One region of the Shewanella sp. MF08487 genome, then DNA from elsewhere that is predicted to be linked to it. Evidence: predicted binding sites of a transcription regulator. Region 1 holds the regulator's gene; each other region holds the start of a gene.
What was found. The regulator sigma-54, encoded in region 1, starts transcription at its own class of promoters, with help from an activator protein. The targets are predictions, from matches to a motif close to GTTGGCACGNNNNTNGNNT.
Positions count from the first base shown of each region.

Region 1 (3,174 bases):
ATCCGCTACAATATTATCCAACAAAAATTAATTGCCGAAAGTACTGGCAGCGGTGACGATCGCGTGATCACAATTATTCAGCCAGAAAGCTATCAAGATGATGTAAAGCCTAATACGCCAACTGATAAACCTGTTAAAAAGCAGGATCCTCAATGACACAGATCACTCTAAGAGCACAAAACTTAGCGAAAAGTTATAAGAGCCGCCAAGTCGTTAAAGATGTCAGTTTGACGGTAAAAACCGGTCAAGTTGTTGGTCTACTCGGCCCAAACGGAGCCGGTAAAACCACGACCTTTTACATGGTTGTCGGGTTGGTAAAGAGCGATAAAGGACATATTTTTATCGATGATCATGATTTAACCGCTGACCCTATGCACTTACGTGCCCGCAAAGGCATTGGTTACTTACCGCAGGAAGCCAGTATCTTTCGTAAGCTGAGCGTACATGACAACATTATGGCTGTACTACAAACTCGCAAAGAATTAACGAAAGAACAAAGAGATGAAGAATTAGAACATCTGCTTGAAGAGTTCCATATCACCCATATACGTGACAGCCAAGGTATGTCGTTGTCTGGTGGCGAGCGTCGCCGTGTAGAAATTGCACGGGCTTTAGCAGCTAATCCTAAGTTCATTTTACTTGATGAACCTTTTGCTGGCGTCGATCCGATTTCAGTTATCGACATCAAGAAAATTATTGAGCAGCTTAAAAGTCGTGGCCTTGGTGTACTAATTACCGACCACAATGTTCGCGAGACATTAGATGTGTGTGAACATGCCTATATTGTCAGTCACGGAAACCTAATCGCAGAAGGAACTCCGGCAGAGATCTTAGACAATCAGCAGGTTAGGGCTGTGTACTTAGGTGAACAATTCAGGCTATAGTTAACCAAAGGGAGTCGATGGTCGTTAATTATACCACCATCCGGCTCGACTCAAGAGGGTAATCAGCGACCCCATCTAACAATAATAACTTAGGGATCTGCGGTAACATGAAAGCGTCACTCCAGCTCAAACTGGGTCAACAGTTAACCATGACGCCACAATTACAGCAGGCAATTCGTCTGTTGCAACTATCGTCATTAGAACTGCAGCAAGAGATCCAGCAAGCCTTAGATTCTAATCCCCTTCTCGAGCTGGAAGAGGATCAATTCGACGCAACTAAAGACCCTGTAAACCAAACGCTATCGGATACCGATTTCAGTGAATCCGTCGCTCCGCCACCAGAAAAAGACAGCTCTACCGTCGACACCGCAGAATCTTTAACTCAAGAATCCATGCCGGACGATCTTCCCATGGACACGACTTGGGATGAAGTATTTACCGCGTCACCTAACTCAGGTCCAGGTGGGAGTCGCGAAGACGATATGCCCTTTCAAGGTGAGACTAGCGACGGTTTATATGAGCACTTAGAATGGCAAAAAAATCTCACCCCCTTTTCTGAAACCGATTTAGCCATTGCGACCGCCATTATCGAAGCAATAAACGATCAAGGTTATCTCACTCAAAGCACTGAAGAAATTCTGGAAGCTATAGGTAACCCAGAGGTCGAACTTGACGAAGTCGAAGCCGTGCTTAAACGTATTCAACATTTCGACCCAATAGGTGTTGCCGCCAGAGATTTAAGCGAATGCCTGCTGATCCAACTGTCACACTTTGCGCCCGATACGCCCCATCTTGATAACGCCCGCATGCTGATTAAAGATCATTTAGATCTCATTGCGGCACGTGACTTTAGATTATTGATGCGTAAGACTAAGCTCAAAGAAGATGAGTTAAGAGACGGCATAACGCTCATCCAAACTCTTAATCCTCGCCCGGGTTTATTGATTACCCCCAACGAGGACGAATATGTTATTCCCGATGTATCAGTGTCAAAGAAAAATGGCCGCTGGGTCGTTGAACTTAACCCTGATAACATGCCTAAAATCAATGTAAATCAACATTATGCCTCTATGGCGCGCAGCTCTAAAAACCAAGCCGACAGCCAATTTATTCGTGGGCATCTGCAAGAGGCTAAATGGTTTATTAAAAGTTTAGAAAGTCGCAACGATACCCTGCTGAAAGTGGCGAACTGTATTGTCCAATACCAACAAGGCTTCTTTGAATATGGTGAAGAAGCGATGAAACCTATGGTACTTAACGATATTGCCGAAGCAGTCGAGATGCATGAGTCCACCATCTCGCGGGTGACCACCCAAAAATACATGCATACCCCAAAGGGGCTTTTTGAACTAAAATACTTCTTCTCTAGCCATGTTGGTACGGATGATGGTGGTGAATGTTCATCAACGGCAATCAGAGCCTTTATTAAAAAACTGGTTGCAGCAGAAAATCAGAAAAAACCATTAAGTGACAGTAAGATGGCACAACTTCTGGCAGAACAGGGAATAAATGTAGCACGCAGAACCATTGCGAAATATCGAGAAGCCATGCTTATTCCCCCTTCTAATCAGCGTAAGAGTTTATAACCTACAGTGAATATCGGAGGACGTTTCTATGCACATACACCTAGTTGGGCACCATATTGAAATTACCGAATCGTTACGCGCATATGTAGAAGAAAAGTTTTCAAAACTTGAACGCCATTTCGAACAGATCAATAATGTGCACGTTGTGCTCAATGTTGAGAAAATAAAACAAATTGCTGAAGCGAGGATAAACCTCATCGGTGGTGAAGTATTTGCTACTGCCGAGCATACTGATATGTATGCAGCTATAGACGCCCTGATAGACAAACTTGATCGTCAGGTTATTAAACACAAAGAGAAGTTAACAAAACACTAATAATGGAACTTTGTAGCATACTGCGGCCGGAGTGCACGACCTGCGCCACTCCGGGCAGCAAAAAAAAAGTACTGGAACTCATCAGCGACCTAGTCGCTGCCCAGTACCCGACCCTCTCATCTCAAGAGATATTCGAAAGCCTAGTGGCGCGCGAAAAGGTGGGGAGCACAGGTATAGGTAACGGTATCGCCATTCCACATGGTCGATTAGCCGATATAGATAAGCCCATTGCCGTACTTATTAAGTGCGAAGAGCCAATTGCATTTGATGCTATTGATAAGCAACCGGTTGATATTTTATTTGCATTACTGGTGCCTGCTGACCAATGTCAGCAGCACTTAAGCACCTTGTCTTGCATGGCCGAAAAACTGAGTGATAAGCAAATATT
Region 1 covers NZ_JBOZPB010000030.1:31,527-34,700, forward strand. Annotated here, with positions in the region: gene lptA (lipopolysaccharide transport periplasmic protein LptA) at 1-156, shown strand, start outside; gene lptB (LPS export ABC transporter ATP-binding protein) at 153-884, shown strand; gene ACRN9H_RS17410 (RNA polymerase factor sigma-54) at 992-2,470, shown strand; gene hpf (ribosome hibernation promoting factor) at 2,499-2,786, shown strand; gene ptsN (PTS IIA-like nitrogen regulatory protein PtsN) at 2,789-3,174, shown strand, end outside.

Region 2 (3,174 bases), on a different contig from region 1:
TACTTTTTTGATTTTTCCCCGCACCGTTTTAGTCCACTATCTGTAATACTGCACCAGCATTGATTTGATGTTTATCAGTGTTTAAAACGTAGCGCGCCAAGAGCGTGATTGGGGGAGATAAAATAAGTATGTTTTCAAAATTAACCATAACTGCAACCTTAGTGATATTGAGCATACTCGCTGCGGGTATTTACCGTTTTAATCTGACCAGTGATGATCTTTATGGTGAGATTGAAGAAGAGCAGGTGATGTTCGATGACAGCGCTGTTAATGAGGTTATGGCGGAGCAACCCATAAAACCGCAAGCGGGAGACGTTGAATCGGCAACATTTTTTGATAGTGAATCGGTTGTCAATGCATCGGAAGTGATGTCAAAACTCTTTAACTTACAGATAGTTAATTCTTTTAACGTTATTTTACCTGAAAGTGCTAAGCCTGTTGAATTGACCCATTTTATTAAGATTAATCAGACAGATTTGGCTATAGGAGATTATCAAGATGGTGAGGTAAAAGGTCGAGTGTTATTTGATTATTTGCGTATCACACCGCTTAATTTTGATCCAGCCCTTGAGCCAGATACCCAGAGTAGCGCTCCAATTCAAGACGATCCTACAGTGCAGATTATGCCTTTTGTTGCCCCCTTTATAGTTACGACCCAAGGCTCGGGAGCATTTTGGTATCTTGGATTTTTTAATCTTGATTATGAATACAAAAGCCTGAAACATTTAAACAGTGTGATGCTTGGCGATAGAATTGAAATTGAGAGCATTGAGCCTATCTATCCTTTCGAAGCACCCTATAAACTGTTAGTCACTTATCGGGATAGGGCGCCAAATCAACCTATGTCAGCTAATCCTGAAATCGTTAAAACCTTAGAGGTGAATGTGAGCGAAACCGGCATACACTAACTAAGTGCTTGGCCACCTTTGATTACAGAGTCCAGCTACGAGTAGATGTCATGGTTATTAGTCGCGTCACGTTTAAACGTATGCTTTGTATCTGTCAGGTAAAATATTTTAAGGTGAGTAGGTTAACTAAGAGTTATGTGTGGAGTAAGCATAAAAAAACCAGCCTAGGCTGGTTTTTTATGACTCTTTTTTATGAGGTACTCTAAAAAATAATCTACATTTATGTACGGTTAAAATTGCGAGTATTCGTGAGTTCTAAGAGGCTTTTTTAACCACTTTAATCTTATCAACGACCTTTTTCACATCGTCGGTATTTTCAGCGATTTTAAGTGCTAACTGACGTTCAGCATCGCTCGCAACCTCACCTTTTAAAGTAACAACGCCATTGGCGACATTAACATCAATCTGGGTACCAGAAACATCGGTTGAAAATAGTAAACGAGTTTTGATGACGGTAGCAACTTTAGAATCGGTTAAAGTGGCGACAACTTCACTCGTGCCTTCTTTCTCATTCATCACTGTTAGTTGGTTATCAACATCTTTCACGCCGTCTAAGCTTTTAATCAACTCAGTGGCAAGTGCTTTATCTACGCTACTTTCTACTTTACCTGTTAGTGTCACCTTACCGTCTTTCACATCGGTATTGATGTCAAAGGAATTCAGGTTAGTGTTAAGCAGTAAAGTGGTTTCTGCTTTACCATCGATCCATGCATCTTTAGCCCCATCTTTCCAGTCTTGAGCGGCGACATTTAAGCTGATTGAACCGACAAGTAAGGTCGCAATTATTGATGCTGCTACAGTTGTGGTTTTCATAAGAATATCCTCCGTTGTTTTCTTGAATAAAGATAATGCTCGAATCGTGCCATCTTTTATATTTGATTGATTTTAAAGTCATTTTTTATTTTTACGGATATTAAGTTTATTTTTCTTCTATTCTTTTCGGTCTTTTTTACCGACTCAATGTAATTGTTGCATCGCAGTTTTTCAGCTGTGGGAGCGTGGGCGTCAGTGAAATATAAACCTTAAGTAATAAAAAACCGCACTTTGTGTGCGGTATGGCCTAAGGCGAACTCGAATGTTAACGTCGGCAAAAAGAGATCATTTCATCACAACTGCTTTGTAGCCAAGCGGCACTATCGGCAAGCTTTTGGGCAATATGAGGTTGATAGACTTGTTTAACGGCATGTTTTAGTTGTACTAACCTGCATTGTTCAAGTTCAATTAAGTGGGCGACGCCCTTATGCCAACAATCTTGTTGAAGTAAGATTTGTGCCTGTGCGTAAGTCGTATGCTGTGTATGTCCCCCGTACGCTGGCAAGGCTAGGTATGCTGTATTTGATAGTATAATTCGCCGTTGTGGTGGATCCAGCAGTGCCAATATTCGTTGGTAGATATGTATCTGCATTGAAAAAATACGTTTCAGATTGTAGTCGTCAATCGCCGTTATAGCGTGAGTGTAAAACCTCAAGCTATGCTGACTAGATGTCACAATCTCATCAATTAACATGATGTCTGCGTTGATATCGGTCTGATGTTGCACAACATTAGACTTCATAATGTGCCTCCTTAATGCGTGTAGCTAACATGCTTAGTAAATAATTGAATGTTGTTCAGCTACCATGCATTTTTTGTTCTCTTTTTAAGTGATATTTTAAGAGGCTGATTTTTAGAATGATATTTTTTATACACACTAGATTAACGCTAGATTAACGCTTTTGATTAGGAAACTATTACCGCTCTTATTGTTAAAATTTCACGGTTAACATACAGTTGCTATCTACACACAGGGAGTGAAACTCGCATGACTCGACCCACACTTTTTTATCATCTGCATGACATTGGCAGCGAGCAAGCCTTAATCCAACTTGAGGGAGCAAAAGAGTTTAATAAATTACGCAGTGTTGATGATATCTCTTGGCTAGCACAACTTGAGTCGAATCGTATTGATGTAGCAATTATAGAGTTACCCCGCCTGAGCCATGAAGATTATTTAAGCTTAATAGAAAGTGCTGCGATGACACATATCGAGTTTATCTTTCTGTCTGATGGGCAACCTAATCCGCATCTTGATAAATTAATGTCCCAGTGCGCGGGTTACCATTTTCGCCAGCCCTACGATATGGCGCTCATTAGCGATACTTTAGCTGAGTTTGCACAGTATTTAGTGTCGACCTCCGTCCACCGCCCACGACCTTTTTCGAGTGAATTGGACCAATACGGTGTACTGGTTGGCTCTTCGGGCGCTATGCATAAACTTTATCGTACT
Region 2 covers NZ_JBOZPB010000012.1:37,955-41,128, reverse strand. Annotated here, with positions in the region: gene ACRN9H_RS10225 (hypothetical protein) at 123-908, shown strand; gene ACRN9H_RS10220 (BON domain-containing protein) at 1,164-1,721, opposite strand; gene ACRN9H_RS10215 (glutamyl-tRNA reductase) at 1,987-2,463, opposite strand; gene ACRN9H_RS10210 (sigma-54 interaction domain-containing protein) at 2,710-3,174, shown strand, end outside.
Region 2: a site for sigma-54 is predicted at 1,757-1,775, ahead of ACRN9H_RS10220 (BON domain-containing protein). Genes of this name have one in related genera too.

Region 3 (3,174 bases), on a different contig from region 1:
CGCAACGCTTGAAAACACGCAGGCGGCTCGGAACTTTGTGACGTTATTGCCTTTGGACCTCACGCTTGCGGATTATAACGGCACCGAGAAAATTGCCGATTTACCGGCAAAGCTTTCGCATAAAGATGCGCCAGAAGGTTATACCCCCAAAGTGGGCGACATTGCGTATTTTGCGCCTTGGGGGAACTTGGCTCTTTTCTATCACGGCTTTGATTATTCGCGCGGACTCATCCGCCTTGGTCAAATTGAAGGGAGTGTTGAAGCTCTCATGGGCGACAGTGATATCAAAGTACGAATAGAGCTAGCACAAAATGGCGATGATGAAGAATAGAGAACCTACAATGTATATGAAAAATTTAAATAAAATCACTAAAGCAATAATAATGCTGGGCCTGTTATCAACGGCAAGTCTGCCTGCATGCGCGCAGGATATGTCTAATGGCGCCGATAATTTCTACCAAAGCGATAGCGTGGCTATGCAACGGGTGACATTTAAAAATCAATATAATATGGAGGTTGTAGGCAATCTGTTTATCCCCAAAAACCTCGATAAAAAAATGACTCATCCAGCGATAGTCGTCGGTCATCCAATGGGCGCGGTAAAAGAGCAAAGTGCTAATTTATATGCCACAAAAATGGCGGAACAAGGATTTATTAGCTTATCGCTAGACTTGTCATTTTGGGGCGAAAGTGAAGGCCAACCCCGTAATGCGGTTTCGCCCGATATTTACGCCGAGGATTTTAGTGCTGCGGTCGATTATCTGGGCACAAATAAGTTAATAGATCGAACTCGCATCGGCGTGCTGGGTATTTGTGGCAGTGGCAGTTTTGTGATTAGTGCGGCCAAGATTGACCCGCGCATGAAAGCTATCGCTACCGTGAGCATGTACAACATGGGCGCAGTAAATCGTCATGGCCTAAACCACTCACAAACTGTTGAACAACGTAAAAAGCTTATCGCAGCCGCGGCGAAACAGCGGGATGTTGAGTTCGGCGGCGGTGAAATTGAATATACCAGCGGGACAGTGCATCAGTTAGATAAGGATACCCATCCAATCCAGCGGGAGTTTTACGATTTTTATCGCACGCCACGGGGCGAATATACGCCAGCAAGCTCGTCACCACAGTTAACCACTCACCCAACGCTGACCAGCAACATAAAGTTTATGAACTTCTACCCGTTTAACGACATTGACACCATCTCACCACGGCCAATGTTGTTTATTACTGGCGATAAGGCGCATTCAAAGGAGTTTAGTGAAGACGCTTACCGATTAGCGGGTGAGCCAAAGGAGCTTTACTATGTTAAAGGCGCCGGCCACGTTGATTTGTATGACAGAACTGCGCTTATTCCATGGGATAAATTGAATGAGTTTTTTAGCAAAAACTTATAAATCGTTTATCGGATTACTCCGAAAATGCAGTCGATTAGTTCAACATTAAGTGATTGTAGCTTTATTACTTTAACCACGTTTTTTGTTTTTTGTGTGAGTACTGCCGATGAGGAACTTAAGTAAACAATATCAGTGAGTTTATATTTCTGTTATCAAATGGGCTCAATAAAAATCATTGCAATTAAAGTAGCTTGTTGTTGGATAATATTATTATGACTAATGACGAGCAACAGTATTCATTGCCAAATTACTATTTGCAACTATTACCCGTTTGCATGTAACAGTTACACTTAAATATTTTTTTATTTTCGCTTAAATATAATTTTCATATATAAATCATTTGCTTATATTTTGGCATGGGACTTGATAAGCTTTTATGTGTAAATGTTTAGTACAAGATAAGATTAGCATTTTTCTAACTAACCAAGGAATCAACATTATGAATAACGATATAGTGCAAGGTAAGTGGAAACAGGTTTCGGGTACGCTTAAAGCGAATTGGGGCAAATTAACTGACGACGATTTACTTGAAATTGATGGCAATCTCGAAAAGTTTCAAGGCAAGATGCAAGAAAAATATGGTATGGCTAAAGATGAAGCGAAAAAAGAGTTTGAAAAGTCACACTTGTAATCATGTCATTTTAAGCTGATAAAGCGAGGGGCTATTATTTGGCCCCTCATCAATCCCGCCTAATATCTCCAATCCCTCGTTACATTTGACACTTGACTGCCCAAAATGCTGGAGAAACTTGAGTGTAATGACCTAATGTTATTAGACACTACATCAACAGCAATAACACTTGTATTAGCGATAAAACGCTTCAACTGTGCCTTTTACTGTCATGGTTAGCGGTTGGCCGCGACGATCTAATGATTTGGTTGGGATTTTTACCCAGCCTTCACTTATGCAATATTCTTCGACATCAAAACGTTCTTTGCCGTTGAGCTTAATCCCAATTTCATACTCGAAAATTTCAGCCACATGATGTGGGCTACGTGGGTTAACAGAAAGGCGATCGGGTAAAGTCGGTTGTGCAGTTGTGTCGTTCATAGTCGTGGTCTGTCGTTATCTATCGTGAAAAAAATGCGTGCGCTATTGTAGGCAATAGCAGCGTTATGCTCAAGACGTTAACTGCACGAAATAAATCGTGTTAGTCATAGTGTGAGGGGCGATCATTTTCTTTAGTTTCAGAACCGCTAGCGGCAGGCTACACTTCGGCGCATTGATTTTAGCGAGTAGGCTTTGCCGATACTTCCATGACCGACAATATTACTATTTTGCTGCCCTCGCTTATTCATCGAATTGGGCGCGATACGGTTAAACAAGCCCAAGCGATAGCCAAACAATATGATTGCGAGCTTAAGCGTGTTCGTCGTTCAAGAAATTGGTGCATTGTAGGCGGCGCGATTAACATTCAATCCTACACCGCCCATCTACAAGCTGAGCAATTAACAAACCAAACAGTAGAGGGGGCGTTTCGCTATCTTATCCAAAAGCTGACAACGGCGCTGCTGCAACATACCGATAAACTTGAGCCATTAGAGGCTAAGCTCATTCGACTGATCACTGAAAACCCTGCAATCACCTTGGGTGAATTAATGCAGCTGACTCAATGCACTATTACAGAAGCCAGATTGGCACGCTTTAACGCCGACTCTTGGTAGTCGGCTATTGGTCGGCAAATCATAGCGCCTCGTGGCTAATATTTTATAATTTTTTCAATTGTTTATTACACTTTATCAGGCTCTAGTTCAAAACCTCGCTTAAACCAAATCCCTG
Region 3 covers NZ_JBOZPB010000008.1:79,141-82,314, forward strand. Annotated here, with positions in the region: gene ACRN9H_RS08000 (cyclophilin-like fold protein) at 1-331, shown strand, start outside; gene ACRN9H_RS08005 (alpha/beta hydrolase) at 312-1,394, shown strand; gene ACRN9H_RS08010 (CsbD family protein) at 1,834-2,025, shown strand; gene ACRN9H_RS08015 (DUF3297 family protein) at 2,200-2,445, opposite strand; gene ACRN9H_RS08020 (ribosome recycling factor family protein) at 2,652-3,059, shown strand.
Region 3: a site for sigma-54 is predicted at 1,745-1,763, ahead of ACRN9H_RS08010 (CsbD family protein). Genes of this name have one in related genera too.

Region 4 (3,174 bases), on a different contig from region 1:
AGTGACTTATTTTTAGCTGTTTAGAGTCTTCCTAACATGAACGATTGAGCCGCGTATTTACGCGGCTTTTCTTTATACACAAATCGCGAGGGTTATAATCTGAGCGTAAGATAATGAATATTAAAGGGAATACGCTTGCTAGGCTTTTAAATCATTGCCTAAGCTCGAAATAGTTGAGGTTTTACCTTTGTCGTTATAAGTGAGACTAGTCGCATTTCTACTTGCTTGTAAAGCTTGTGCAAAACGATTTAGACTGGCTAAATTCATCTCAATTAAACTGGCATTTTGTTCGTTAAGCTCTTTGCATTCAGTCAATGCTGCTTTAATAATATCCATTTTATGGATAAGTTCTGCCTGCTGGGTGAGCTGTGTTTTATCACTGTGTGCGGCTAAAATGTCATCATTAGCTTTTAGATCTTTCAAGCATTGTGATTTTTCACTAGCTAGTGACAGCAGTAAATCGGCGTTTTGGTCAGCCAAAGCGCCCTTTTCCTTGAGTATGATTTGCTTAAGTACAGCCAAATGGGCGTGTTGTTGATCTACCAGTTTAGCTATTGCTGTCATAGTTACTCTTTATTTAAGTCATTAAGTTCGGCTTCAAAACTTGCAATATTAGCAGCCAACTTTTCAGGATCAATCTTGTAACGACCTTCGGTAATAGCCTGTTTAATTTCAGCGACTTTCTTTTGGTCAACTTCAGGAAGGCTCGCCATTTTAGACTGAGCTTTTTGTAGTTGTTGTGCTTGGGCCGTAATAACCACAGAATCACTTTTTTGCGGTGTTGTTGATTTTGTTGCAACTTGAGCCGGTTGTTCATTGCTGGCTTTAGTTGCCCCAGCTCGAACTTGTGCAGTGGTTGCAGTATTGAGTTTGCTAATGTCTATGGCCATTTTTAGCTCCAGCGTGTGTATTCGGGATTTCTTAACTGGGTATCGGCAGCTTATAAGAAAGCTTTAGACTATTTTACATTCTTACTTCAACTTCGCCAATGCCCGTGACTATAGCATCGAGTTCTTTGTTTGAACTGCTATTTTTGATTCTTATCCGATCGCCCTTATTCCCATCTTGCAGAGCTTCTCCCGCTGTTTTAAGTTCGAAAGAGTTAGAACGCACATGGATAGATACTGAGTCATTCTTACAAACGAAGCATAAGTTGTTGCTCAATATAGGAGAATTTTTTGCTACTCGTCGCTTTACGCGTACTCCAGCTAATTTATTAGGGTCATCAAATTCAGCCCCTCTTAAACTATTTTGCTCGATGTAACGTACTTCGACCTGACTGGGTGAGATGAGTTCACCGGGAGCTAAGGTTTCTGTTGAAACAACAACGGGAAATAATATATCGACACGTACCGATATATATATTTGCCATGGGTAGGCTAAGTCTTGCGTGTCACAGCTCACTTTGAGAGTGTTATTGCGACTAATTTCTCTATCGCTCGCCATTTCGATATTAATAGGCGACGAACATTGTGACGGTAACATTCTTGCGTCAACTATTTGCGGCGTAATACTGACCCTAGCATTGGCTGGCGCTGATACTTTTTCAACAATAAGCGCTTTAGCTAATTCTGATATGGCCGATATGGTGGGGACAATCGACTCTGCGCTCGCAGAGGCGGGCGTTAATATGGCAATAATACACAAAAAATAGACTAAATTTACTTTCATAATGAAGAGACTAGCGCGTAACGCTAGAATACACCTATACTTTTATAAAGTTCGAAGCTGGTCATTGTCTGAGTTATTTAGACAACTGCCAGAAGATTGACTCAACTTCAACTAGGTTTATCGATAGATAAGACGTAAGCAATTAATATGCCTATACTCACCTGAGTCATAGGGCCGTACATAAACAGAACAACAAGGCAGAGTTATGTCGAGTATTCTTGATTCAGTCAACAAGCGAACTCAGCTCGTTGGTCAAAACCGTTTAGAACTGCTGCTTTTTAAGTTAAATGGTCGTCAGCGTTTTGGGATTAACGTTTTTAAGGTTAAAGAGGTACTGCAGTGTCCACCACTGACCACTTTGCCTAAACTTAACCCGAATGTAAAAGGTGTCGCTCATATTCGCGGTACGACTATTTCTGTTATCGATTTGAGTGCAGCAACTGGCGGTCGGCCATTAACCAGCACTGAAAACTGTTTTATTATTATTTCGGAATATAACCGTAGCGTTCAGGGTTTTTTAGTCAGTTCAGTTGAGCGTATTATCAACATGAATTGGGAAGCCATTATGCCGCCACCACAAGGCGCAGGCCGCAATTCTTACCTGACAGCCGTGACTGAAATTGAAGGTGAATTAGTTGAAATTCTCGATGTGGAAAAAATACTATATGAGATATCACCCGTAAAAACGGCTATCAGTGAAGAGGTAAATGAGAAGCTAACTCTAGATAGAAATCGACACTACCATATTATGGTAATCGATGATTCTGCCGTAGCACGTAAACAAATTATTCGCTCACTTGAATCATTAAATTTACAAATTGATACAGCAAAAGATGGTCGAGAAGCATTAAATAAGCTTAAAGAAATCGCCAAAGAGATGGATAATGTTGCTGATGAAATTCCACTTATTATCTCAGATATTGAGATGCCAGAGATGGATGGCTATACCTTGACCGCTGAAATTAGAGATGATCCAAAATTAAAACATATCAAAGTAGTGCTACATACTTCATTAAGTGGGGTGTTCAATCAGGCAATGGTTCAAAAAGTCGGCGCAAATGACTTTATTGCTAAGTTTAACCCCGACGAGCTCGCGGCTGCGGTGAATAAGCATTTGAGCTTATAAATTTGTGGGTTAGTACCTCGGTAAGCTTTACGCTATAATCTCGATTCATAACATAATAGTTTTGCACTGATTTTAGTGCACGCTATAAGATTTAGGATGTGAATGTGCCAAATAAATCACTCGCTGAAGCTGAATATAATCAATTTAGGTTGTTCTTAGAGCAACATAGCGGCATCGTACTGGGTGAGAATAAGCAATATCTTGTGCGCAGCCGTTTAGCTCCTTTGATGGGGAAATATAACCTGCCATCCTTGTCTGACGTGGTTAAGCACTCGATGAAGCCGACAGAGCGAGCACTGCGAGCCGAAGTGATCGATGCTATGACGACGAATGAAACTCTCTGGTTCCGTGATCGTTATCCGTTTGAATTATTAAAC
Region 4 covers NZ_JBOZPB010000002.1:121,452-124,625, forward strand. Annotated here, with positions in the region: gene ACRN9H_RS01895 (LPP20 family lipoprotein) at 1-16, shown strand, start outside; gene ACRN9H_RS01900 (flagella synthesis protein FlgN) at 139-564, opposite strand; gene flgM (flagellar biosynthesis anti-sigma factor FlgM) at 567-890, opposite strand; gene flgA (flagellar basal body P-ring formation chaperone FlgA) at 964-1,671, opposite strand; gene ACRN9H_RS01915 (chemotaxis protein CheV) at 1,877-2,797, shown strand; gene ACRN9H_RS01920 (CheR family methyltransferase) at 2,896-3,174, shown strand, end outside.
Region 4: a site for sigma-54 is predicted at 1,808-1,826, ahead of flgA (flagellar basal body P-ring formation chaperone FlgA). Genes of this name have one in related genera too.